4 regions of the Arthrobacter sp. SE2 genome follow, and region 1 is predicted to be linked to each of the others. Evidence: predicted binding sites of a transcription regulator. Region 1 holds the regulator's gene; each other region holds the start of a gene.
The links. Region 1 encodes HrcA, which represses chaperone genes, less so after heat shock. Its sites were predicted from a motif close to TTNGCACTCGNNNNNNNCGAGTGCNAA; they were not measured.
Positions count from the first base shown of each region.

Region 2: groL (chaperonin GroEL) is a predicted target of HrcA. The motif match lies at 3,142-3,168, and genes of this name have one in related genera.
Region 3: groES (co-chaperone GroES) is a predicted target of HrcA. The motif match lies at 3,098-3,124, and genes of this name have one in related genera.
Region 4: AC4CS3_RS05110 (Hsp20/alpha crystallin family protein) is a predicted target of HrcA. The motif match lies at 2,100-2,126, and genes of this name have one in related genera.

Region 1 is NZ_JBZAYA010000018.1:51,772-57,137, reverse strand. Features, by position in the region: gene AC4CS3_RS19765 (16S rRNA (uracil(1498)-N(3))-methyltransferase) at 1-425, opposite strand, end outside; gene dnaJ (molecular chaperone DnaJ) at 428-1,558, opposite strand; gene hrcA (heat-inducible transcriptional repressor HrcA) at 1,626-2,639, opposite strand; gene AC4CS3_RS19750 (DUF3097 family protein) at 2,842-3,699, shown strand; gene AC4CS3_RS19745 (DUF4870 domain-containing protein) at 3,802-4,215, shown strand; gene hemW (radical SAM family heme chaperone HemW) at 4,269-5,366, opposite strand, start outside.
Region 2 is NZ_JBZAYA010000008.1:206,892-212,257, reverse strand. Features, by position in the region: gene AC4CS3_RS13385 (uracil-DNA glycosylase) at 1-229, opposite strand, end outside; gene AC4CS3_RS13380 (DUF3263 domain-containing protein) at 363-698, shown strand; gene AC4CS3_RS13375 (LytR C-terminal domain-containing protein) at 748-1,359, shown strand; gene AC4CS3_RS13370 (cold-shock protein) at 1,499-1,702, shown strand; gene AC4CS3_RS13365 (ABC transporter substrate-binding protein) at 1,849-3,084, shown strand; gene groL (chaperonin GroEL) at 3,381-5,009, shown strand; gene AC4CS3_RS13355 (RNase H family protein) at 5,210-5,366, shown strand, end outside.
Region 3 is NZ_JBZAYA010000012.1:134,526-139,891, reverse strand. Features, by position in the region: gene AC4CS3_RS16950 (acyltransferase family protein) at 1-752, opposite strand, end outside; gene groL (chaperonin GroEL) at 956-2,566, opposite strand; gene groES (co-chaperone GroES) at 2,653-2,949, opposite strand; gene AC4CS3_RS16935 (hypothetical protein) at 3,172-3,582, opposite strand; gene AC4CS3_RS16930 (THUMP-like domain-containing protein) at 3,660-4,898, shown strand; gene AC4CS3_RS16925 (shikimate 5-dehydrogenase) at 4,915-5,366, opposite strand, start outside.
Region 4 is NZ_JBZAYA010000003.1:40,068-44,099, forward strand. Features, by position in the region: gene AC4CS3_RS05100 (hypothetical protein) at 518-892, opposite strand; gene AC4CS3_RS05105 (J domain-containing protein) at 926-1,387, opposite strand; gene AC4CS3_RS05110 (Hsp20/alpha crystallin family protein) at 1,599-2,024, opposite strand; gene AC4CS3_RS05115 (MerR family transcriptional regulator) at 2,158-2,448, shown strand; partial or broken gene AC4CS3_RS05120 (dihydrodipicolinate synthase family protein) at 2,486-3,262, shown strand; gene AC4CS3_RS05125 (LapA family protein) at 3,829-4,032, opposite strand, start outside.

The sequences.
Region 1 (5,366 bases):
GCGGCTGCCGTGGCGACGGACTGCCACTTCGCGTGGGCTTTGGCCGCCCTGTCACCCTTCCAACGGACAATGGAACGCTCCGCCTGCCAGGGCACGACGGCGTCGATCCCGAGTTCCGTTGCCGTCTCGACGGCAAGTTCGTCACGGTCGCCCTTCGCGAGGGCCTGGACCAACACGAGCCGTACGGTTGGTTGGTGCTCCTCCTGGACAGCGGTGGCAAGGACTGTGAGGGTTCCCTGCCCGGATTCGGTCACGGTGCCCGTGAGCCGTTTTCCGGCGCCGTCGGCAATATCGACGGCTTCGCCGATTTCCAGGCGTTTGACGGTGACAGCATGCCTGGCTTCGGCGCCGTCGAGCACGAAAGTGTCACCAGGGCCGAGCCCGTCAAGCGTTCCGGCTGCGGTGAAGAATACGGGGTTGCTCACCGCTACAGGTTACCGAGCTTGTCCCGCAGCTTCGCGAACATCCCGCCGCTGGCCACAAGCTTGCCTTCGGTGAACTGCTCTCCGCGCAATTTTGCCAGTTGGCGAAGCAGGTCTTCCTGTGCGGCGTCGAGCTTGCCGGGCGTCTCAACGTGCAGGTGCACCTTGAGGTCTCCCCTGCCGTAGCCGCGGAGATGGGTGACGCCGAGTCCACGGAGGGTGATGACTTCGCCGGACTGCGTGCCGGACTTGACGTCGATCTCCTGGGGACCGTCGAAAGTCTCAAGCTGCAACTCGGTACCCAGTGCCGCGGCAGTCATGGGAACGCTCAGCGTGGCGTGAAGGTCGTCGCCTTCCCGGATGTAGGTGGAATCGCTGTTGACCCGGATCTCCACGTAGAGGTCACCGGGAGGACCGCCCGCGGGACCTGCTTCGCCTTGCGACGACAGCTGGATGCGGGTCCCGGTGGCGACGCCGCCAGGCACCTTGACGGTCAGTGAACGGCGGCTGCGGATGCGGCCCTGGCCGTTGCACTCATTACAAGGATCCTTGATGATCGAGCCGAAACCTTCGCACGATCCACACGGTGCGGCAGTCATGACCTGGCCGAGGATCGAGCGGACAGCCCGCTGGACCTGGCCCGAGCCGCCACAGATGTCGCAGCGCTCCGGGTGGGTGCCCGGACGGCAGCATGAGCCTTCGCACGTGGGACAGATGACAGCGGTGTCCACCTCAAGCTTTTTGTTGACACCGAACACTGCCTCGCGCAAGTCGATGCGCACACTGATCAGGGCGTCCTGCCCGCGGCGCATGCGTGATGCGGGGCCCTGCATGCCGCCTCCTCCTCCGCCGAAGAAGGTGTCGAAGATGTCTTGGAAGGCGAATCCTTGGCCCGCGTAGCCTCCGCCGAAACCGTTGTCGGTCCCGTTCTCGTTGCCGGTGGCGTCGTAGACGCGGCGCTTCTGGGGGTCGGAGAGGACCTCGTAAGCGTGGGTCACCGCCTTGAATTCCTCGGCAGCGCCCGCCCCGGGGTTCACATCGGGGTGCAGCTTGCGTGCGAGCTTGCGGTAGGCCTTCTTGATCTCCTCGCCGGTTGCTTCCGACGAGACGCCCAGAACGTCATAGTGACTGCTCAAAGTCGATATCTCTTCCTTGTTTACGGTTCCACTGCTTTTCTTGCGAGGCGGTTTCCAGCCGAGGCCGTCAGCCGCCCAGAATGCGGGAAAGGTAGCGTGCGACGGCACGGACGGCCGCCATGGTGTTGGGATAGTCCATGCGGGTGGGTCCAAGAATGCCGATCTTGGCACTGCTGCCCGGACCGTAGCCCGTGGCAACCACCGAAGCCTCGGACAGGCCGTCATAGGGGTTTTCGCGGCCGATGCTCACCGTGACGCCCCGGGGGTCCTCCGCCATGTCCGACAACAGCCGCAACATGACCACCTGCTCCTCAAGCGCTTCGAGGACCGGACCGATGCTCAAGGGGAAGTCCACGTTGGAGCGGGCCAGGTTTGCCGTGCCCGCCATGACCATGCGTTCGTCGCGGCTCCGCTCGGCAAGCCTTTCCAGGCCGTGGGCAAGGGCGCCCGCAAGGTTCCGAAGCGCCGGCGGGCACAAGGCAACCACCGAGGGCAGGACTTGCGGCATGAGGTCGAGCTGGGAGCCGGCAATGCTTCCAAGGAATCGCGCCCGCAAGGCCATGAGCTCTTCGTCAGTGGCGTCTGTCGCTGCGTGCACAACGCCCTGTTCCACTTTGCCCGAATCGGCGATCAACACCACCAAGACCTGGCGCGGTGCCAAAAGGACAAACTCAATGTGCCGGACACGCGCGCGGCTCAGGTGCGGATACTGGACGACGGCGACCTGGTTGGTCAGTTGGGAGAGGAGCCGGACGGTCCGCTCAAGGATGTCCTCGACGTCGTCTGGTCCCTCAAGCAACGAGTGGATGGCCCGGCGCTCGGCGGCCGAAAGCGGCTTGACCTCGGAAATACGGTCGACGAACAGGCGGTAGCCCTTGTCCGTAGGAATGCGGCCCGCACTGGTGTGTGGTGCTGCAATGAGGCCTTCTTCTTCCAAGAGGGCCATGTCATTGCGGATGGTGGCGCTCGACACTCCCAAATGGTGCCGTTCGACCAAGGCTTTGGAACCGACTGGCTCGCGGGAGTGAACGTAGTCCTCCACGATGGCGCGTAACACTTCAAGCTTGCGTGGTTCGCTCACTGCCCACCTCCATTCAACAGCCGGTACTCAACAATCCGGTATTTCAACAATTAGCACTCAACATGCCCAAGTGCTAACAAGTCTAGTATGAGCCACCTCGTTGTTAGCATTGGTACCGCTCGCGGCGAACATGGTTCCCGCGCGGTCCTGGGAAATGCCACGGACCGTGACCAACCCCCTAGCGCAAAGTGGTGTGAAGACCGTGTCTTACGACAATTGGGGCCCGCAAGACCTCTCCTCGCCTGCCAAACGGCAACTGCCTGAGGTGCCCGTTGAACGCGGGATGGTTCTCGAGGACGTGCAGTCCGGTTGGGTCGGGGCCGTGACCAGGGTGGAGAAGTCCGGTGGCATGCACATCGTGGTGCTTGAGGATCGGCGGGGAAAGGCCAAATCGTTCCGGCTCGGATTCGGATTCCTCCTGGAGGGACAGGCAGTGAAGCTCGTGCCGCCGGCTCCACGCGCCGCGGCCGCCAAGGGCGCGGCGCAAGCAGGCAGGACGGCATCGGGATCCGTCCGCGTCGCCGGGCAGCGGGCCCAAGTCGCCAAGGCGAGCCGGATCTGGGTGGAAGGCAAGCACGACGCCGAACTCGTGGAAAAGGTGTGGGGAGATGATCTCCGGGTGGAGGGCATCGTCGTCGAGCCCTTGCACGGCGTGGACGATCTCAAGGCGGCCATTGCCGGGTTCTCCCCCGGCCCGGGCCGCCGGCTCGGAATCCTCGTGGACCACTTGGTACCGGATTCGAAGGAGTCGCGGATTGCTGCCGACGCCATGACACTGCCGGGCGCCGCGGGAAACGTCCTGATCGTGGGACATCCCTACGTGGACGTCTGGCAGGCAATCCGGCCCAAGGTGTTGGGGATCGAGCAATGGCCAACCATCGCGCGTGGCACGGACTGGAAGACCGGCATCCTGAGGTCGTTCGGCTGGCCGCATGAGACGGCCGAAGATGTCGGGCTGGGTTGGCAGAAGCTTCTGGGCGCCGTCCACAGCTACGCGGATTTGGAGGCCTCTTTGCTGGGTCGCGTGGAGGAAGTGATCGATTTCCTGACCGTTCCGTGATGATTGCGTGCCCCGGGCAGAGGAGTTGGTCGGCTGATCGCGTGCCGAGCAAGTATTCTGGGACAGCAACACTGCACCGATAGATACTCGAAGGAAGATACTGTGGCAGACAACGCTCCTGACGATCGGGACGGCACCTCGGGCCAGTCCCAGTACCACGGCGTTCCTGCCAACGCGCTGCCCTTGACCGCCTCGGAAGACCGGCAGTGGGCAACACTGGCGCACTTCGGCGGGATCCTTGGCTGCGTTCCTTCGCTTCTGATCTACCTGATCTTCCGCGAACGTGGCCCCTTCACGGCACAGGAATCCAAGGAAGCGCTCAACTTCACCCTGCCTCCGACGATTGCTGCAGTGCTCGCCAACGTCCTTGTCTTGCTCCCGGTGGTGGGAAACTTGTTCGCTGTCCTTGCCACGGCAATCTGGGTCGCCGTGACCTGCTTCTCGGTGTCCGCCGGAATCCGCGTCAACCACGGACAGCCGCACCGCTACCGTTTCAACCTGCGCTGGATCAAGTAGCCGGTCTTCGCGGGTCCGATGCCGGCTCCCGCGCCGGGCGCTAGCGCCTGCCGCTAGTCCGGAAGGATCCGGCGGACCACCGCATCCGCGAGTAGCCGGCCTTTGAGTGTCAGGACCAACCGTCCTTGGAAGGCCGCTCCAGGCTCAACCAGGCCGTCTGCAATGAGGCCTGCGACGGCGTGCCGGCCCACCTTGTCGAGCGCGTCGACTTGAAGCCCGGTTCCGAGGCGCGCCTCCAGCATGATGCGTTCCACTTCCCGGGTTCCGGCGTCGAGCGTTTCACGGCCAGCGGCCGGCGACACTCCGCTACCGAGCCTGTTGGCATAGGCGGTGGGGTGTTTGACGTTCCACCAGCGGACGCCGCCCATGTGGGAGTGCGCGCCGGGTCCGATGCCCCACCAATCGTCTCCCCGCCAGTAGGCAAGGTTGTGTTTGCACGCCTGTTCGGGTGTGCGGGACCAATTGCTGACCTCGTACCAGTCCAGGCCTGCGGCGCTGATCAGCTGATCGGCGAGTTCGTATTTGGCGGCGTGGTCGTCGTCGTCGATTCCGGGAACTTCTCCGCGCCGGATCTGGGACGCCAGCTTGGTGCCTTCTTCCACAATCAGCGCATAGGCACTGATGTGGTCCGGACCGTAGGACAAGGCAGTCTCCAGTGACGTCTGCCAATCAGCCATCGACTCACCCGGGGTGCCGTAGATGAGGTCGAGGCTTACAGCAAGGCCGGCGTCGCGCGCCCATTGGACCACCAACGGGACCCGGCTGGGAGTGTGTGTACGGTCCAGGACCTTGAGCACGTGAGGGACCGCCGACTGCATGCCAAAGGAAACCCGGGTGAAGCCGGCGTCTGCGAGCAGCTGGAGGGACTCTGGCGTCACGGAGTCCGGGTTCGCCTCAGTGGTGACTTCGGCTCCCGCTTCCAGGCCCCAGTGCCCGACGGCGGCCGTCAGGATGCGTGCGAGATCTTCGGCAGGCAGCAGGGTCGGCGTCCCGCCGCCGAAGAACACCGTGCTCAGGTGCCGTTGCGGCAGCCCGGAGGCGTCCATGGCCCGGACGGCGAACTCCACTTCCGAAATGGCGGTAGACGCGTAGGCGTCCTGGGAGGCACCGCCGCCAAGCTCGGTGGCGGTGTACGTGTTGAAATCGCAGTA
Region 2 (5,366 bases), on a different contig from region 1:
GCTGCCGGAAGGCGCGAAGGAGGTTGGACGCGGCAGGAAGCACGTGGGTTCCGCGTGTTGCCTCGGCCGCCACGAAGGTCAGCACCGAGCGCAACTCGTCCTCGACGCCAGAGAGCGCGTCGGCCCAGTCCGGCGCCATGAGGTCCGCCAAAGCCATTCCCGGGAGGGCCTCGAACTCGGCGGAGTGATCCTCGGATTCAAGCTCGAATAACGCTTCTTCGCCTGCCACCCAGTCATTGTCCCTGTCCGGAGGCTCCGGGGAAAGCGGCTCCGCAAGGCGGCGGGGCAAATGACATCGATGTTATTCGCCCGTTACCATGGGCGGGGGACATTTTTCAGTCAATGCGTCGAAGGAGTGTGTCGTGGCAGAACCCGCACGCGAACCCATGGCGTCCGTAGCAACTGGATTGGTACTCGAAGACCTGTCCACCGGACTCCGCAGCGATTCGCCGCTCGGCGAGCGTGAACAGCAGATGCTCGCCCTGGAGAGGCAATGGTGGAAGTACGCCGGGGCCAAGGAACAGGCCGTCAGGGAACTCTTCGATCTCTCCGCGACCCACTACTACCAGCTGCTCAACGCCCTCATCGACACCGAGGAAGCACTCGCGCACGATCCTATGCTGGTCAAGAGATTGCGTAGACTACGTATGTCACGTCAGAGGGCCCGCACAGCGCGTCGTCTCGGTTCTGACGCTTAGAGCACCCGCTGATCCCCCAGCAAGCAAGCAGCAAGGACAAGGCTTCACCATGACCAAATTTGCCCGGGATGAATTCGACCGTGTCCCGCAGAGCTCATCGCGCCAAGGTGTCCACAGGCTCGTCGCGTCCGCTTCCCGGCCCGCCCTGTGGCCGGTGCTGCTGCTGGGCGGCATTGCGCTGGCTGTAGGCCTCGTTGCGTTCCTCATCCTTCCGAAGCTTGGATTCACCTCTTCGACGACGCCGCAAGCCGTCGTCACCGCGGATGCCCCCAAGCAAAGCGCCGCGACGTCACCATCCGCAAGCGGCGCCGCGCAGGCGTCCAGCCAGCCAAGCCCGAGCGACACACCTTCCAGCACGCCGACGCCGACCCCGAGCACGGCGCCGTTGGACAAGACGGCGGCAGTCGCGGTCTACAACGGCACCACCACCGGTGGCCTGGCTGCCCGCGTGGCCGGCCTCGTTCAAGGCGGAGGCTGGCCGTTGTCCACCGTCGCAAACTGGGGTGGCATGCCCCAGCAGACGTCGTCGGTCTTCTACAAGGGCGCAGCCCAGAAGGGCAATGCCGAAGCGCTCGGTAAATTGCTGGGCATTTCCAACCTTGTGGACAGTGCCGAATTCCAGCAGCCCGTGGTTGTCATTCTGGGCCCCGGCTACAAGTAGCAACTCGGTTACGCCTCAATAACATTGCGGCCACCCACACCCGAGGTTGCGCTACGGCAACGTGACTGTGGTTACAGTAGTTGTGAGCTGGCCCGGAGATCCCGGAAGCCGGCCACTGCTAGTTGAAAGTGTGGGGATCATGGCTTTGGGAACCGTCAAATGGTTCAATGCCGAAAAGGGCTACGGGTTCATCACTGTCGATGAGTCCGGTGACGACATCTTTGTGCATTGGTCCGCCATCCAGATGGATGGATTCCGTGCGCTCGAAGAAGGACAACGGGTCGACTTCGAACTGGGCGAGGGCCAGAAGGGCCCGCAGGCAGAAAGCGTGCGGCTCATCTAGTGGGTGTTGCGGCAACAGGGCTGTCCCAGCCTTTTGGAACTCAGCCTTTTGGAACCCAGCCCCTCGGAGGGCGCCGGTCCCGGGCAATTCCTCTTCTTGCAGGCTTTGCCGCCTTGGCCCTTGGACTGGCCGGATGTTCCGCCCCCGTGGCTAACGCCAGGCTCAGCTCGGTTACCCCGAGCGGCGACGGCATCGTGCGCATCGGTGTGATTCTGGACAATACCGGCAGTTCCGCATTCCTCAACGAGTCCGAGCTGGCAGCCGCCAAGTTGGCCGTCAAGCAAATCAACGATGCAGGCGGATACAAGGGCCATCCCGTCGAGTTGCTTCCGGCGTCGGTGGCCAGCGAAAGCAGCAGCGCTAGCCAGGGGGCCAGCGCGGCGGCTTTCACTGCCGATACCGCGGCGCAAGCCAAGGCGTTGCTCTCAGCCCACGCCGACGTCGTTGTGGGGCCGACGGATTCCAGCCATGCGCCCGCCGCCATCGATGTGCTGTCTCCTGCCCGGATTCCACTTATCTCGCCGGCCAACACGGCGTCAGGACTCAGCAGCTACAAGAACGGCGGCTTTTACTTCCGCACTTCGGCCGCCGATGCCGCACAGGGCAGCGTCCTGGCGAAGCTTGCCCACGACGCCGGCGCCAAGAGGATTTCCGTCATGCATGAAGCCGGGGACTACGGTACACGTGTCTCCGGAGCGGTCATGGACGCCGCCCGCGGCCTCGGAATGGACGCCGTGACCAACGCGGAATTCGCGGCCGGCAAAGCAGCTCCCGCCGCGGCGGGCATCAAGTCCGGCACACCGGACGCCGTCGTCGTGGTTGCCCGTGATGGTGCCCAAGGCGCCCTGGCCGAGCTACTAAACGCGGGGCTGAGCGGCAAGAGCCTGATTTTGAGCGACGGTGCCATCCGCCAATACGGAACCGCGCTCGGTGCCGGTGGCCTCAACGGCGCGCGGGGGATTCTTCCGGGTGTCTTCCCGAGTGCGGCGTTCCAAGCCGATCTGACTGGCATCTACCCCAAACTCAAGGACACGACGTACGCCGCCGAGACGTACGACGCCGTTACCCTCGCGGCGCTTGCGGCCGCAGCGGCGGGCGACGACGCTGGTGGCTCGATCGCGGCCTGGCTCACCACAGTGTCCGGCGGGACGCGTCCGACGTCGGGCGATGCGGCAACGAAAGAACGCGCGTCCTGTACGTCATACAAGGACTGCGTCGAGCTGCTGAAGGGGGGCAAGCTCCCGGATTACGACGGCGAGTCCGGCACCATCGGGTTCGACGCCAACGGCGACGTCACCTCGTCGAATTACATGGTCTTCACCTACGGGGCAGACAACACTGCGCGGGTTAGCGGCAAGGAGACGGCCTCACGGACTCCGTGAGGGCTTGTGCCCGTAGCGAATTCCCTTGGCGTGGCGAGTAGTTTCCAGCTCTTGCTGCTTGCACTCTCCTCAGGTGAGTGCTAATTATTGATTAGCACTCTCAAGCACTGACTGCTAATTCTTCGCGGCTGCGGCCGTATGGAAACAGTGGTGGTGCCTGGGAGAACAAAGAAAACCTTGCTGGGGTGAGGTCCGGAGCACGCGGCGTACAGAGGCCGAATGCGAAGGATCGTCCGTCGCGGGCACCGCAGTGAAGGCACCTTCTTAACGACTGTCCCGAAAGGACTACCGCCGTTATGGCCAAGATCATTGCATTTGATGAAGAGGCACGCCGCGGTCTCGAGCGGGGTCTGAACATCCTCGCCGACGCCGTCAAGGTCACCCTCGGCCCGCGTGGACGCAACGTCGTCCTCGAAAAGAAGTGGGGCGCCCCCACGATCACCAACGATGGCGTTTCCATCGCTAAAGAGATCGAACTGGACGACCCGTTCGAGAAGATCGGCGCAGAGCTGGTCAAGGAAGTTGCCAAGAAGACGGACGACGTCGCTGGCGACGGCACCACCACTGCCACCGTCCTGGCCCAGGCACTGGTCAAGGAAGGCCTGCGCAACGTAGCTGCCGGCGCCGACCCGCTGTCCCTCAAGCGCGGCATCGAGAAGGCTGTTGAAGCCGTCATCCGCGAGCTGCTCGCCTCCGCCAAGGAGATCGAGACCAAGGAAGAGATCGCTGCCACGGCTTCCATCTCTGCCGGCGACACCGAAATCGGTAACCTCATTGCTGAAGCCTTGGACAAGGTCGGCAAGGAAGGCGTCATCACGGTCGAGGAGTCCAACACCTTCGGCCTTGAGCTTGAGCTCACCGAAGGCATGCGCTTCGACAAGGGTTACATCTCCGCTTACTTCGTCACCGACGCAGAGCGCCAGGAAACCATCCTCGAAGACCCGTACATCCTGATCGTCAACTCCAAGATCTCCAACGTGAAGGAACTCGTTGCGGTCCTGGAGAAGGTCATGCAGTCCAACAAGCCGCTGCTGATCATCGCCGAAGACATCGAGGGCGAGGCCCTGGCCACCCTGATCGTCAACAAGATCCGTGGCACCTTCAAGTCCGTTGCCGTCAAGGCTCCGGGCTTCGGTGACCGCCGCAAGGCACAGCTCGCCGACATCGCCATCCTCACCGGTGGCCAGGTCATCTCCTCCGAGGTCGGCCTCAGCCTCGAGAACGCAACCCTCGAACTGCTCGGCAACGCCCGCAAGGTTGTTGTCACCAAGGACGAGACCACCATCGTCGAAGGTGCCGGCGACGCCGACGCCATCGCCGGCCGCGTGGCGCAGATCCGTGCCGAGATCGAGAACTCCGATTCCGACTACGACCGCGAGAAGCTGCAGGAGCGCCTGGCCAAGCTGGCCGGCGGCGTTGCAGTCATCAAGGCCGGTGCCGCAACCGAGGTAGAGCTCAAGGAGCGCAAGCACCGCATTGAGGACGCAGTCCGCAACGCGAAGGCTGCCGTTGAAGAAGGCATCGTCGCCGGTGGTGGCGTTGCCCTCATCCAGGCCGGTGCCAAGGCATTCGCCAACCTGCAGCTCGAAGGCGACGAAGCAACGGGCGCCAACATCGTCCGCGTTGCCATCGACGCTCCGCTCAAGCAGATCGCTTACAACGCCGGCCTCGAGCCGGGCGTTGTCATCGACAAGGTCCGCGGCCTGCCGTCGGGCCACGGCCTGAACGCTGCAACCGGCGTTTACGAGGACCTGCTGGCCGCCGGCGTCAACGACCCCGTAAAGGTCACCCGCTCGGCTCTCCAGAACGCTGCGTCCATCGCTGGTCTGTTCCTGACCACCGAGGCCGTTGTTGCCGACAAGCCGGAGAAGAACGCTCCGTCTATGGGTGGCGGCGACGACATGGGCGGCATGGGCGGCTTCTAAGCCCCCGCGCTGGCTCACTAGCCACACGCACGACGACGGTCCCCACTTCAGGTGGGGGCCGTCGTCGCCGTTTAACGACGCTCGCTCACCTATATCGGGTTTTGGCCCGACGCTCGCTCACTTGTGTGGGGTTTTGGCCCGACGCTCGCTCACTGCCTCGCGGTCCGGGAGTGTCGGGGCGGTCTGGCAGGATGGAAACCATGACGATTATTGCTGCCGCCGATGGTTCTGCCCTCGGCAATCCCGGGCCTGCCGGCTGGGCCTGGTACGTGAACGACTCTTGCTGGAGGGCCGGCGGTTGGCCGCACGGCACCAACAACCAGGGCGAGCTCATGGCGGTGCTCGACCTCTTCCGGT
Region 3 (5,366 bases), on a different contig from region 1:
GCCGGCAGGCTGAGGGCAACCAGCGTTCCTATGGCGAACTCCCACAGCCTGGCAAACGTGTCGAAATAGGCAGTCGTCTGGTCGGTTGCGGTCGCAATGACTGAATAGGTGAGCGAGACCGCGAAGAGCAGGCCAAATACGTACAACAATGCGACACGATACCGAAGGCGGTACTTTTTACAAGCCACGGCGACGAGCGCGAAAATAACCGGCCACAGGATGAAGACCTGGGCTTGGATCGATAGCGACCAGAAATGCTGGAGCGGACTCGCCTGGCTATGATCAGCGGCGTAGTAGTTGACTGCCTCCCGCTGAAGTAGCCAGTTCTGGACGTAGAAAAGCGATGCCCAGACCTGGTCAACCAAAGCCGCCCAACGGGTCTTGGGGAGCACCACGAAAATTGCGGCCAATGTACCCAGCAGAACGACCACAGTGGCCGGAAGCAGCCTGCGGAACAGGTGAAGCCAGTGCCTCAGCAGGTCCATGGGGCGGCCCTGCTCATAACGGCTTGTGAACTGCAGTGTCATCAAGAAAGCAGAGACCAAGAGGAAAACATCGACGCCGCCGGAAACGCGGCCGAACCACACGTGGTAGGACACCACCATGAGCACAGCAAGCGAGCGCAGGCCTTGAATTTCGGGGCGGAACTTTGACTTTCGGCTGGTGATACTGGAACGACTCTGCCCCTTGATAGAAGCTGCCGTTTGCACAGTTGACACCACAATGCCCCTCAATGACCTAGATCGAACCATAAATCTTACTGATTCGTAATGTTCAATGCCAATCGAAAATTCATCCGAAGAGCACCCATCCTTCAATTGAGCCATACCTAGCTGGGCGTTCACAGGGTGATTGCCCGGTACCAACTGTGGGCCCGTCTGCGCCGAAACGGCGGGCCAAATGCAGGAGGCCCGGCCCCAAAGGGGACCGGGCCTCGCGCATCAAACAACCAGGATTAGTGGCTGTGACCTGCGTGCTCGTCTTCCTCGGCCGGCTTCTCGACAACCAGGGTCTCGGTGGTGAGAACCAGGGCTGCGATGGATGCGGCGTTCTGAAGCGCGGAGCGGGTGACCTTGACGGGGTCAATCACGCCGGCGGCGATCAGGTCCTCGTACACACCGGACTTCGCGTTGAAGCCGTGGTTGTCTTCCAGCTCGGCAACCTTGGCGACGACGACGTAGCCGTCGAAGCCGGCGTTCTGGGCGATCCAGCGAAGCGGCTGGGTCAGGGCCCGGCGGACGATGCCGACGGCGGCAGCCGCGTCGCCTTCCAGTGCCTTGACGGCAGCGTCCTCGTCCAGTGCCTTGAGGGCGTGGATGAGGGCGGAGCCACCACCGGAGACGATGCCTTCTTCAAGGGCAGCACGCGTGGACGACACTGCGTCCTCGATACGGTGCTTCTTTTCCTTGAGCTCGACCTCGGTGGCTGCGCCGACCTTGATCACGCCGATGCCGCCTGCCAGCTTTGCAAGCCTTTCCTGCAGCTTTTCCCGGTCCCAATCGGAGTCGGTGCGGGTCAGCTCTGCACGGATCTGGGCGACGCGGGCTGCGACGTCCTCGGGAGTGCCGGCGCCGTCAACGATGGTGGTGTTGTCCTTGGTGACGGTGATCCGGCGGGCGCTGCCGAGGACCTCGAGGCCAACCTGGTCGAGGGACAGGCCGAGCTCCGGGGAGACAACCTGTGCGCCGGTCAGTGTGGCAATGTCCTGCAGCATGGCCTTGCGGCGGTCACCGAAGCCCGGAGCCTTGACGGCAACGACGTTCAGGGTGCCACGGATACGGTTCACGATCAGCGTGGACAGTGCCTCGCCGTCGATGTCCTCGGCAATGATGAAGAGCGGCTTGGCAGCCTGCAGGGCCTTCTCGAGAAGCGGTAGGAATTCCTGCAGCGAGGAGATCTTGCCCTGGTTGATAAGGATGAGCGCGTCTTCCAGAACAGCTTCCTGGCGTTCCGCGTCAGTGACGAAGTACGGGGACAGGTAACCCTTGTCGAACTGCATGCCCTCGGTGAGGACCAGTTCGGTCTGCGTGGTGGAGGACTCTTCGATGGTGATGACACCATCCTTGCCGACCTTGCCGAAAGCCTCGGCAAGGAGCTCGCCAACCTCATCGCTCTGGGCGGAGATCGCGGCAACGCTGGCAACCTGGGTGCCTTCTACTTCGCGGGCGTTCTCAAGAAGGCGGGCAGCCACGGCCTGGACCGAAACCTCGATGCCGCGCTTGATTTCGCCAGGGGCGGCTCCGGCGGCAACGTTGCGCAGGCCTTCCTTGACGAGTGCCTGTGCCAGTACGGTGGCCGTGGTGGTGCCGTCGCCTGCGACGTCATTGGTCTTGGTGGCGACTTCCTTGGCCAGCTGCGCACCAAGGTTCTCATACGGGTCGTCGAGTTCGACTTCGCGGGCGATCGTCACGCCGTCGTTGGTGATGGTGGGAGCTCCCCACTTCTTGTCCAGAACGACGTTGCGGCCACGCGGGCCAAGGGTGACCTTGACGGTGTTGGCGAGCTTGTCAATGCCTGCTTCGAGCGAGCGACGGGCAGCGTCGTTAAACGCAAGCTGCTTTGCCATGGTTGTGTCCTTTCAAGACGGAAAACCCGCACCGCTGATTCGACCGGAAGAAGTCCGACTTGATCTGCGATGCGGGATCCAGGGAATTACTTAACGACGATCGCCAGAACGTCGCGGGCGGACAGAACGAGGTATTCGTTGCCGCCGGTCTTGACTTCAGTTCCGCCGTACTTGGAGTAGATGACGACGTCGCCAACGGTTACGTCGACGGGCACGCGGTTGCCGTTGTCATCGAAGCGGCCGGGGCCAACTGCAACAACTTCGCCTTCCTGCGGCTTTTCCTGTGCAGTGTCCGGGATGACCAGGCCGGAAGCCGTGGTCTGCTCTGCTTCGAGCGGGCGGACAACAATGCGATCCTCGAGAGGCTTAATGGAGACCGACACTCGGATCTCTCCTTTACGTGAGGTAGTACATGGACTATCAAACCAGGGGTGCCGTGGCGGGCTTACCGTCGTCGCGGTGCCGGTAAGTGCCTGGCGGCATGATTAGCACCCGCCTAGGGAGAGTGCTAATCAAGACTCTATGTAAGCATTAGCACTCGGTCAAGGCGAGTGCCAGAATTCCGTCACGGGTGAACGTCCGATGGCGGCTTCCGGCTCACACGCTTATTGCCCGGCGAGGTCGTCGAAGTCAACGTCCTCGCCGTCGTCGTACTCTTCCGTCTGCGCGGTTCCGCGGTTCAGATAGAGCACTACGCCGCTCGCGAGCGCGACGACGCCGAACACCACCAGCCCGACGATCGCTCCGATGCGGGCACCGGTGTAGGTGTCACGGATGTCCCGGGCCTCATCCGTGGCGTCCTGGACGCTCTTTCCGGTCATGGAGTAGGTGGCCGCGTTGAAGGAGTCTAGGAAGAAAATAATGATCAACAGCGCGATGCAGACAATGGCAATCAGGGCACCCACGATGAGCGCAGGACGGGCATACTTGGAGAGATTTCCGGCGAAGGGACGTTTATCGGGGACAGAGGGAGATCCATTGGCGTCGTCAGGCTGGCGTACTGGGTTGTCTTCCATGGCATCAACCCTATCCGCCCGAGCGCTCCCGGATCCCTCCCGACCCCGTATGACGAGCGAGCACTAGGCTAGTTCCCATGGCTGACACACCCCAGGAACAGATCGCCCCCTTGCTGACAACGGAAGGTTGGGAACTGCTGGCGTCCTTGGGACCGTACCGCGATGACGAAGCCTTCGCCCTGAATGCCCGCCTGCGCAAAGACGGCCACTCCCCTGCGCTCGTTGCCGCCGTCCTCACCCAATCCAGGCTCCGCACCCGGGCCGAGGCCAAGTTCGGCGAATTCGCCCGGCAGATGCTCTTCACCCAGGCCGGCCTGGAGCAGGCCACCCGGCTCAATGTTGCGGCCAGGCATGCCGAACGCTTCGCCAACGCCGGCACGCAGCACGTCGCGGACCTCGGCTGCGGGCTTGGAGCAGATTCCATGGCCATGGCCTCCATGGACATCAAGGTCACCGCCGTGGAGCTCGACGAGACCACCGCAGCCTGCGCCACCATCAACCTCATTCCGTTCCCGCACGCGACGGTAGTGCACTCCGACGCAACCTCGGTGCCCCTCGACGGGGTCGACGGCGTGTGGCTCGATCCGGCGCGACGCACGACGTCGTCGTCGGGAACCAAAAGGATCTGGGACCCCGAGGCGTTCTCGCCGCCGTTGTCCTTCGTTGAATCATTGGCCGCCACGGGCAAGTCCGTCGGGGTCAAGATGGGTCCGGGAATGCCGCACGAATCGGTTCCAACCGGCTGCGAGGCACAGTGGATCTCGGTGGGAGGGGACGTCACGGAAGTCACGCTGTGGTTCAACGACGTCGCCCGTCCCGGCATCCGCCGCGCTGCCCTGGTGCTTGGGCCACAGGGCGCCGCCGAGATCACCAGCGGCGAAGATTTCGACGGCGGCCCGGTGCCCGACGTCGGGCCCGTGGAGGGATACCTTTACGAACCGGATGGCGCGGTGATCCGCGCGGGCCTGGTGGCCGACGTCGCGCTCCGGCTCGGTGGCCACCTGGTGGATCTACACATTGCCTACATTTGCGCTCCGGAACTGGTGGAGACCCCGTTCGCCCGCGCCTACAAAGTTTTGGAAGTCATGCCGCTGAACGTCAAGGCACTCAAAGCCTGGGTGAAGGCCAACGGCGTCGGCGTCCTGGACATCAAGAAACGCGGCACCTCCGTTACCCCCGAAGAGCTGCGGAAACAATTGCTGCCGGCCGGAAAGAACTCGGCTAAAGCCCGCGGCAACAAAACAGCCACCTTGGTCCTCACCAGGATCGGCGAGGAAAAGGTTGCTGTTGTGGTGGAACCGGTAACGGCTGCCTGAACCGGCCTGCGGCGCCCTATTGGGCGCGCGTGAACTCCTCGGCTGCGGCCACTTGCTCCGGCGTCGGCGTGATGCCCGTGTAGAGCACGAACTGTTCAAGGGCCTGGATGGTGGCTACCTCGGCGCCGCTGATCACGGTCTTTCCTGCCGCGCGGCCGGCCTTGATGAGCGGCGTCTCTGCAGGGAGGGCGACGACGTCGAACACCACCTGCGCGGCCGACACCGCTGCTTCGGGGAAGGACAGCGAGCCGGACTCGGGACCGCCCGCCATGCCGATCGGTGTGACGTTGACGAGCACGTCCGCCGTCGACTCCCCTACTTCTGCCTGCCAGCCGAAGCCATAGAGCCCCGCGAGGGCTTGTCCGGGCTTTTCATTCCGGGCAACCACCGTGACGCGGGAGAAACCGGCGTCGCGGAAGGCAGCCGCAGTGGCCTTGGCCATGCCGCCGGAACCCCGGAGCAGCACGG
Region 4 (4,032 bases), on a different contig from region 1:
GACGCATTTGCCATAGCGGACATTCGTCTCCGTGAAAAAGTGGCGTGTGCACACTGATGCACACTCATGCCGCCGGACTGGGCCTTACATCGGTCGACCTTGGCGCGGAAGTTACTTGGAAAGCTACTCCCGGTCGTAGCGGGGAGCTGTGCGTGTCCGTTTGTCCTGCCAAAGGGGGTGTGGACAGTGTCCAAACTTATGTCCGCTTTGTGGATGTGCCTATGGCGGTCCGCCCCGAGTCTTCGACGTATGTGCCGTGAATGCACGCCCGGGCAAGGGGTTCCTGCGACAGCCCCCAAGGCGCCTCGGACACGTCACTGCCACAACAGGTAGCCGGTACTCAAGTGCCGGGCCGGTTCCGCGGCCTACGATCGGGGCGAGGGCGTTTCCCTGGAAGATGCTCTCGGCGGTAGCTGGGCCAGTGCCCGGCACAGGGTGACACCGGGCATTGGCGCGTTACCTTGGCCCCGGTCCATCATCCGTGGGCCGTTTGGGGTCATGGTGTATTCCCGAAGAATCAGGGTTGGGTTCCGTAGATGAATTCCTTGGCGTGTGCGACGGCTTTTCGGAAGGCGTCGTTGCGCAGGCTGGCTTGCTCGGTGTTCCTGGTGTCGGTTTCGAGGTAGTTTGTGTAGCCGGGCCGCAGGACCCAGATGTCGCCGGCCGGGGGTAGGTAGAACACCCCGAAGGAGCGGTGCTGGGGGTCTTCGGTCCAGATGGGGACGACCGCGACCGCGGCGCCGGTATCCGGGTTGATCCATTGGGCCCGGGGCATGGGTTGTTCGTGGGTTTCGGGGTCCAGGAACGGCGCTGTTCCTTTGCCCCACCGCTTTTCGAAGCGTTCGTAGAACGCGGGCATCAATTGGTTGTCGTACGGGCGCCAGGCACTCATGGGGGCTCCTTGGACTTGTGTGGCTTCCGGCTCTCAACGCCTGATCTGCAGGATCATCGTGTAGCCGGTTGGCGGATATGACCGTTGCCGGACCGGCATTCCCGCGGATCGTCCGGCGGGCGGCTCCCAGATGACCGGTCCGATCAGAAGCGACGTCGCCGGAAGCAACTGCCCTGGGATCCGAACGGAGGCGGCGCCAGGGCGCTGCGGCTTAGCGTTCGCGGCTGGACGCGGGTGCTCCCGGTCATAGGCGGCCCGCTTTTCCGGGTTGCCGAGGATGGCGTAGGCGGCCATGATGTCCCGGAGCTCCTGCAGTTCTTCCTGCGTCTTCGTCTCCGGCTCCGTCGGCCCGGGGCCGGTGGGGTGTTCGCGGGCCGCCCGGGTGTCGGGGTGCAGGCCGCGCATGAGCGTGCGGTAGGCGCGGGTCACCTCGCGCGCCGTGGCGGTGGGGGCGATATGCAGGATGTCGTAAAGGTCGGGGCCGTTGTTCCTCATCGTTGACGGTGGTGTTTGTTTTAGATGGGTGTTCTCGTGGGCGGGGGATGGTCCCCGGCCGGTTCGGCCGGGGACCATCGTTGCGGGAGTCATCCTCGGGGCCTCATCCATCCGTGCGCTGGCTGCGCTGTGGCGTGGTCTGTGAACTCGACCGCCCTCTTTACATGGTGGGCCGCTGTGGTGCTCCCGGTCCGGGAGGCTGCGCCGGCGGTCAGGCGTTGATCTCCTGGCGCTGTTTTCCGGTGGTTTCGATTTCGATGCGGCGCGGTTTTGCTTTTTCCGCGACCGGAATGTGCAGGGTCAGGACGCCGGCGTCGTAGTTTGCTTTGACGCCTTCGGTGTCCAGCGCGTCGCCGAGGATGAGCTGGCGGCTGAAGACGCCGCGGGGCCGTTCGGAGGCGATCAGTTCCGTGCCCTCGCCGACGGGGTCCGGGCGTTCGGCCTTGACGGTCAGGACGTTGCGTTCGACGTCGATGTCCACCGAGTCCACGTTGACTCCGGGCAGATCGAAGGCGACCACGAAGTCCTCGCCTTCCCGCCAGGCGTCCATCGGCATGGCCGCCGGCCGGGCTGTGGTGCCGAGTACCTGTTCGGCGAGCCGGTCGAGTTCACGTAATGGGTCCGTTCGCATCAGCATGGTGTGTCACTCCTTGCAGATCGCAGTTTTTTGTTGTCAATCCAGCCGATCTATGGTGGCTGGTATATATTTCTTATAGCACTCTATATGGGTCAGGGCAAGCCTGATTTTCGAAGGATTTTGGAGGTGCCCGATGGGGCAGGCCGAGGACCGGGGGAGGGGCGTGTATGCGATTTCCGTTGCGGCCGCACTGGTGGGAACGGGTCAGCAGAACCTGCGCCTCTACGAACGCAAGGGCCTGCTGGAACCGGGCAGGACCCTGGGCGGGACCCGCCAGTACAGCGAGAACGACCTTGTGACATTGCGGCGGATCGGCGAGCTTCTGGAATTGGGCTTGAACCTGGCCGGCATCCGGATGGTCCTGGTCCTGGAGGCCGACAACCGGCGCCTCGAGGCGGAACTCAGGTCCGCAAACGGCCCCTGAGGACCTCCGCGAGCTGGGCCGTATTGTTTTTGAGCCTTTCCTGACCCAGGAGGAGCAGGCCCTTGTCATCCGGGAATTCAAGAACGCCGTCAATGGCGAAATCCCGATCATCGCCGGCATCACGGGGGAGGGCAACATGGTTGCCGCCCTGGAAGCCAAGCGTGCGGTCGAGGCCGGCGCATCTGCCGGTCTGGTCTACCCATCCCACGGCTGGCTGCACTTCGGGTACCAGAAGGGCGCCCCGCAGACCCGCTACAAGGAAATCTACGAAACGTCCGGCCTGCCGCTCATTCTCTTCCAGTACCCGGACGCCACCAAGGCCACCTACGATCTCGAGACCCAGCTGGAGATCGCCGGGCAGGAAGGGGTGTTCGCCACCAAGAACGGCGTGCGGAACATGAAGCGCTGGGACACTGAAATCCCCGTTCTTCACGCAACTTACCCGGAGCTGCAGATCCTGACCTGCCATGACGAGTACCTGCTGTACACCATGTTCGACGTCGACGGTGCACTCGTCGGCTACGGCGGGCTCGCCCCCGAACCGCTCGTCGAGCTGATCGCGGCCGGCAAGGCCAAGGACTACGCCGCGGCGCGCGCCATTCACGACCGCCTCCTGCCGGTGACCAAGAACGTCTACCACCGCGGGTCCCACATGGAAGGCACCGTCGCCCTCAAGGAAGGCCTCGTCGCCCGCGGCATCCTTGAGCACGCCACCGTCCGGCCGCCGCTGCTTCCCCTGGCTGAAGGCGCCGGCGACGAAATCGCACGGGCCCTGGAGTCCGCCAACCTGGGCAGCGTCACCGTTCCCGCCTGATCCTCGCCGATCCCAAGGATGGCGGGCCAAGCTCCCGCCATCCTTCCCCCCACGTTTCACTCTCTCCAATCTTGGTCAACGACGACCCCCCAGCACCGCAGCTGGAGAAGGAGGACTCGCGCATGCGCGAGCTGAACAAGACCGCCCCCGCCCTCAAGGACCACCCAGCGCAGGCGGCCTCTGCAGCAGGTGCCGCGCCCTCAGGCGGCACGTCCACGTTCTACACCCGCAGGGAAATCCGGTCCTCCTGGCCTTCGCCCTGCTGGGAACCCTGTTCGACGGCGCCGAGCTGAACCTGATCGGTTTCCCGCTCGCGTACATCTCCGACAACCTGCACGTCTCCACCATCGCCCTGAGGTATCGGTGTGAACCAGCGAAGGCGCGGGCCGGGCTAACCGCTTGGCTCTGATTGGCCTTCTGCTGCGGGCATCGATTGCCTTGACGGCGCCGGGTAGCCAGACAGCTCTGCCTCCTTGATCTGCTAATGATCGCCCCGATGGCCCGGCCTCGATTAGCGGAAACGCCCTGTCAACAGGTCAACGCAGGACGAGCTACGTAGTTGCGACTCACTCTGGATTCGGCTTGTTGCGCGACTTTCGTATTTTGCGGGCGTCGGACCGGAGCTGAATGATCCGTACTGCACCGGCCGCGGCTACGAGGACGCCTCCGGCGACGGCGGCGATGAACAACGCCATGCCCAGGGGGACCGTGACCGCTAGCCCGAGGAAAAAGACGTTGACCGGCTGCTGGTTCTGCAGGATGAAGATGAT